DNA from 2 places in the Paenibacillus sp. FSL R5-0636 genome. Region 1 is predicted to be linked to the other one. Evidence: predicted binding sites of a transcription regulator. Region 1 holds the regulator's gene; the other holds the start of a gene.
The links. The regulator NrdR, encoded in region 1, represses ribonucleotide reductase genes. The targets are predictions, from matches to a motif close to AACACNATATATNGTGTT.
Positions count from the first base shown of each region.

Region 1 (3,195 bases):
GCTTGTAGCTCCAGTAATTACAATAATCGGCTTTGTCATCTTCAACATTCTCCTTTATATAAGGAATTCATAAGGGCCAATTTCATTTTGACAGCGTATTGTCCAAAACATATAATTGATATATATCAACTATATGACGATGATTGATATATGTCAACTACATAGATGTTTGATGACTTTAAAATACAAGGTTAGGTGGTTAAAACAATGAATACTGAACGTAAAGACACGTCGAGAGGACAATTAGAACTGAAGCTAGGTGGACAAATTAGTGCCCTTATTAGCGCTTCGCATGCCCTAAATGTCAGAACTGCTGCCGCTTTCGATTCATCTGTACAACCTGCTGCTTTCCATATAGTTCGTTGGCTGTACTCCTATGGTCCAACAAGTGCCTCTGTATTGGCAGAATCTACGGCTATGGATCGTAGTTCAGTCAGCCGTCTCATCAAGCAACTCGAGAATTTGGGTTATATCAAAAGGGAAGACTCCCCTAACGATCGTCGAGCTATACTTCTTACTCTCACTGATCTTGGACGGCAAAAAACCTTTGACGCGTTACAGGATAAGGAGTTCATATTTTATGAGCGCATAGCCCAATGGGATAATCAACAGCTTGAGACATTTATCGAAATGCTTCAGGAGTTTAATGGATTTAATGATAATTAATAAATGGGAACAAAAAAAGAAACAGCATCTTGCTGTTTCTTTAGATATGGATTGTCTTTAATTAGAGCCAACAATTGTCACTGATATTCATCTTCGGCATGTTCATTATTGCATTGCTCAACTACCTCAAAAAGAAATAGACCGCCCTCTCGCAAAGGAATGCGGTCTATTTCCTGACTAAACTTCCGAAGCCGCTTTTATCTACCCAAACTATACCACGATCAAAACCAAATAAAAAGTCACTCACTCCCCAAACAACAAAAAAACGGCATTTCTGCCGTTTCTTTAAGATGGACTCTCAGGGGCTCGAACCCTGGACAAATAGATTAAGAGTCTACTGCTCTACCAACTGAGCTAAGAGTCCATATGATGTTTGGTGGAGCCAAGGGGGATCGAACCCCTGACCTCATCGCTGCCAGCGATGCGCTCTCCCAGCTGAGCTATGGCCCCAAACTGAAATTTCAGATGTATGTAACCACACATTTTTTAATTTTAGTTTGGTCGTAATTGAGTTGTTCCGATAAACTCAAGCGTCGTAGGCGACTTCTATATAATATAAAAAATCGCCCTCTATGTCAACACTTTTTTTAAAATTCATTTTTCCACTCAAATTCCCCGCTGAGAACTTAGAGGAAACAAACCAGTAGAAGCACTCCTAGCAGACCCTAGGACTGGCTGTAACGCCCTAACTGGGCAAAACCCTATAATCCCTCTAATTCTCCCGTACTCTTGGACAGCAGCCCCTTGAGTTCCTTCATGAACATGTTAATATCCTTGAACTGGCGATATACGGACGCAAAACGAACGTAAGCCACTTCATCTACTGGGTAGAGCTGCTCCATTACGAATTCACCAATCTGTTGGCTTTCCACTTCAGCCACGGCGATGCCGCGCAAAGATTTCTCAACCTCGGACACGATCTTTTCTAGACGTTCCACAGAAACCGGCCGTTTCTCACAAGCACGGATGAGACCGCGGAGTATTTTATCACGACTGAATTCCTCACGGCTGCCGTCTTTTTTAATTACAATCAGTGGCGTCTCTTCAATCATTTCAAAAGTAGTGAAACGTTTGCTGCAACGCTCACATTCACGCCTACGACGGATTGACTTATTTTCATTCGCTGGTCGCGAGTCCAGCACTTTAGTATTTGTGTGATCACAGTAAGGGCATTTCATAAGCTTCATCACTTCCTAATACATAATGGTTTGGTCCCGGAACGTTATAAATCCGGCTTTTGAACGGCTTTTTTATTATTTCCAGAAATCACCGTTTTTTTCTTGTAATGATAATGGCAAGTCCGGCACATAATACAGTTACCAACAGAGGAGGTGAACAGCAATGAGCCAAAGCAACAACTCCAATAACCTTGTAGCTCCAAATTCCCGCGGTGCCTTGGAACAACTTAAATACGAAGTTGCCCAAGAACTAGGAATCACGCTTTCCCCAGATGGTTACCAAGGCAATAAAACTTCTTATGAAAATGGTTCGATCGGTGGTTACATCACTAAACGTCTTGTAACCCTGGCAGAACAACAACTGGCAGGTCAATACAAATAACCTGACCAACATAAGCTTTTTGAAGAAGTATTAAACGACCTACAAGTCGTTTAATACTTCTTTTTATACATAACGCGGCAGAAATTAAAATTCTTTGTAAATGTCCGTGTACTGATCATAGTAATAATTAACGCGCTGTACATAATGCCTGGTTTCACCAATGGGAATATCTTTAATGGTTGCATCTGTCCCATCCCAGATCCCTTCGTCCAACCAGCGTTGAACTTTTCCCGGCCCAGCATTATAAGCTGCGATAATTGCTGTACGTTTGCCTTCGAACTGACGGGATAAAGTTGAAAGATACCATGTACCCAGTTCAATATTAGCCGAAGGCTCATGCTTGAGTTCTTCCATAGATACGTTTGGAAGCTTGGCCTTTTCCAGCGCCCACTTCGCGGTATCCGGCATAAGCTGCATCAGCCCTAGTGCGCCTTTTTTGGATTCTCGTCCAGTTTTAAAGTTCGTTTCTACACGAATAATCGCGGTTACAAGAAACGGGTCTATCTCATAAGTGATGCTGTGCTTGCGAATCTCGTCTTTAAAATGGATGGGATAAAACCACGACATCCAGTTTGTACTCAGAAACAATATTGCCGTAAAACCAACAAATAGCAGAAGCAGTACTCTTTTTTTACGTAACCATTTCATGATAAACCCAGCCTGTCCCAAAAAACAGCAACCTGTTGCTCAGTGTACGCAAGATCGCCACTGTTGTCGATGATGTAGTCCGCTTTATTACGTTTCTGTTCAATATCCATCTGTGCATTCAATCGCGCTTCTGCTTCTTCTAAAGAGAGCCTATTACGTTCCATTAATCGAGCAATTTGCATTTCACGGGGAACGTAGACTACTACAATCTCATGGAACAGGGTCTCAAGCCCTGATTCAAAAAGAAGCGGAATATCCACAATAATAAGCCGCTTCGGCTCTTCCTGCTCCATGCTGTACATACGGTCTTTGATCTCCTGC
Region 1 is NZ_CP150232.1:2,183,699-2,186,893, reverse strand. Features, by position in the region: gene MKX34_RS09485 (SDR family NAD(P)-dependent oxidoreductase) at 1-39, opposite strand, end outside; gene MKX34_RS09480 (MarR family transcriptional regulator) at 208-666, shown strand; tRNA gene MKX34_RS09475 (tRNA-Lys) at 958-1,030, opposite strand; tRNA gene MKX34_RS09470 (tRNA-Ala) at 1,041-1,116, opposite strand; gene nrdR (transcriptional regulator NrdR) at 1,368-1,844, opposite strand; gene MKX34_RS09460 (alpha/beta-type small acid-soluble spore protein) at 2,008-2,226, shown strand; gene MKX34_RS09455 (lytic transglycosylase domain-containing protein) at 2,311-2,874, opposite strand; gene coaE (dephospho-CoA kinase) at 2,871-3,195, opposite strand, start outside.

Region 2 (3,195 bases), 310 kb from region 1:
CCCTAACCGGTGGACACGGCCGATACGCTGCTCCACGCGCATGGGATTCCAAGGCAGATCAAAGTTGATCATATGGTGGCAAAATTGCAGGTTTATCCCTTCACCACCGGCTTCCGTAGCAATCATAACTTGAGCCCGGCCGCGGAAAAGATCCATCATCCAATCTTTTTTACCACGGTTCATCCCGCCGGAATAAGAGACACACATCAGCCCATGTTCACGGAAATACTGCAGTAAATATTCTTGAGTTGCGCGATATTCCGTGAAGACGATGACCTTTTCATTCATTTCTTGAATGAGTGCTAAGGTTGTTTCAGCTTTAGTGTTTGTTTTAACAGTACGGAGGGTTTGTAGTAGCTCCATCATCCGGTCTCTTTTTGGTGAATCCGTAGGCAGCTTTTTGATCAAATTAACTAAAGTGATAAAGACGGCATCCCGGCTGCTGCACACCTCACGTTGAAGGGTTACCAGAGAAAGCATGCTGCTAAGATTGCCGCCGGATTCCTGATACTGGTCTTTGACAAAGGAAGTAACACTGTTATACAAATCTTTCTCTTCTTGGGAGAGAACTAAGGGAATATTACGGACTTTTCGTTTCGTGAAATTAACTGGACCTTCACCACGGCGATTGCGGATCATGACCTTCGAAAGCTCGTCCCGCAGTTGACCTTCATTCTTGGGCTGGCGTTTATCAACCACGAAATTCGAGGAAAAATCGCCCTGATTTCCAAGTTGCCCCGGCTTCAGTATAGTGATCAGATTAAAGAGTTCGCCCAGATCATTCTGAACGGGAGTCGCGGTGAGCAGCAGGCAATATTTTTTGCGTAATTGCTGTACAAATAGATAATTGGTCGATTTTTTATTCTTCAGCTTGTGAGCTTCATCAATGATCAACATATCGTATTCATTTTCCAGCAGGATTTCCTTATGCGGATCGCGTTTGGCGGTATCCATCGATGCGACGACTATGGCGTTACCCCAAGAATAGGCTTTTTTCTGAGCGACAGCAGTGATGCCGAATTTCGCATTCAGCTCACGAACCCATTGCAATACTAGAGAAGCAGGTACGAGAATAAGCACTTTGGAGACAAGACCGCGTACGAGATATTCTTTGAGCACCAGTCCTGCTTCAATGGTCTTGCCCAGTCCAACCTCATCTGCAAGAATCGCGCGGCCTGACATTTCGAACAGAACCTTATGCGCTGTATCCAGCTGATGGGGAAGAGGGGACAAGCCGGATAAATGCTTCATACATTGCAGCTCATCGAAGCTCGTTACTAGACCTGTTTCCTCTCCTTGTACGGCAAGCTTAGATAAACGGTAGTCTCCCCATGGGCCGCCCTTTTCCAGTTTGAGCTCCAGATCTTGCAACCAATTCCGGTCAAAAGAAAGAGGAACAGGCAGTATCGGCGCGGGTGTTCCCCCTTGCTGGGGTAGAGAATTACGGAATAATTGCGTCATAATGCAGCCTCCTCAAGCTCGGATTTATATCACCATTCGTAAGAGTAGTATGCTCGTAAACGAGAGAATTCATAACCTCTTATTTTTCACGATAGCCTTTAAAAAAGAGAGCAAGAGCGAGAAAAAGCAGCAACGTTTGCGATAATTCGGCAACTTGACTCTATTTTCGAATAAGACCTTCGATACAATATGTGGTATAGTTTAAAAGCTGACGCACACAATATATTGTGACAAAAGCTTGAAAATGTATTTTTTATAGAGTGCTTAGCTGGTATTTGTTATTGACAAGATGAGCTTCCTACATACACCTGTTAAGCAGTGGAGGATGGTAAGGGAGTTTTTGTTGTGGGCCCATACCTTGGACCGGAAACTAATATCTACTACACATGCGGGAGGTTTTTTTATTGAGTAAAGTGGAACGTAAGCAACGCCTTGAAGGGCTAAGTGAAAAAATATTTTTGGATCGTTATGCTTGGAAGGATGCAGACAGCAACAATGCTAAAGTAGGCGATGTTGTATTGGTGCTGACCAAAGATGATCCGAAGTTTCCAACTAAGGAAGTCGGAGAAATTGTGGAGCGTAGTGGTCGAATCGTAACTGTAAAGACACGTAGTGGCGAGCTTGTGAAATCGGATGTTGAAAAGTTGACCCTTAATATAGAAAAAACTCCTGAGGAAATGTGGGACCGTCTATCCACAGCGATGGCTTCTGTAGAGAAGACACCTGAGCTTCAAGCGGAATGGGCAGGCAAATTCCGTTCAATCCTGGATGATTGGAAGCTTGTACCGGGTGGACGTATTGCGGCTGGTGCAGGTGCTAGTGAAGAATTAACATTGTTCAACTGTTATGTGATTCCCTCTCCAAAAGACAGCCGTGGCGGCATCATGCAGACATTGTCTGAAATGACGGAGATTATGGCCCGTGGTGGCGGTGTGGGCATTAACCTGTCTTCATTGCGTCCTCGTCGTGCGATTGTTAGAGGGGTTAATGGTTCATCCAGTGGTTCCGTATCTTGGGGCGGTTTGTTTAGTTATACTACGGGGCTTATTGAGCAAGGCGGCAGTCGTCGTGGTGCGCTCATGCTAATGATTAATGACTGGCATCCCGATGTTGAGGACTTCATTACCGTGAAGCAAACGATGGGCCAAGTCACTAATGCTAACCTTTCGGTATGTGTGAGCAATGGTTTTATGAAGGCTGTAAAAGAAGATCTGGACTGGGATCTCGTATTCCCGGATACAACCGATCCTGAATATAACGAAATGTGGGATGGCGATCTCGACAAGTGGAAAGCTGCCGGCAAAAACGTTATCCATTATCGCACCGTAAAAGCGCGTGACGTGTGGCATACGATCATTGAATCAGCATGGAAATCCGCTGAGCCGGGCGTCGTATTCATGGAATACTATAACCAGATGTCTAACAGCTGGTATTTCAACCCGATTATTTGTACGAATCCGTGTGGAGAGCAAGGCCTGCCAGGCTGGGGAGTCTGCAATCTGTCTGCGGTGAACCTGTCCAAGTTCTACGATGAGAAAAATCATGATGTAGATTGGGAAGATCTTGCGACTACAACACGTTATTCGGTCCGTTTTCTGGACAATGTAATTGATAAAACACCTTATCATTTCCCGGAAAATGAAGCGAATCAGAAAAAGGAACGCCGCGTGGGTCTCGGAACCATGGGATTGGCGGAGCTGATGATTAAATTGAACATCCGTTACGGCAGCCCGG
Region 2 is NZ_CP150232.1:2,492,423-2,495,617, forward strand. Features, by position in the region: gene MKX34_RS10990 (SNF2-related protein) at 1-1,461, opposite strand, end outside; gene MKX34_RS10995 (adenosylcobalamin-dependent ribonucleoside-diphosphate reductase) at 1,848-3,195, shown strand, end outside.
Region 2: MKX34_RS10995 (adenosylcobalamin-dependent ribonucleoside-diphosphate reductase) is a predicted target of NrdR. The motif match lies at 1,676-1,693, and genes of this name have one in related genera.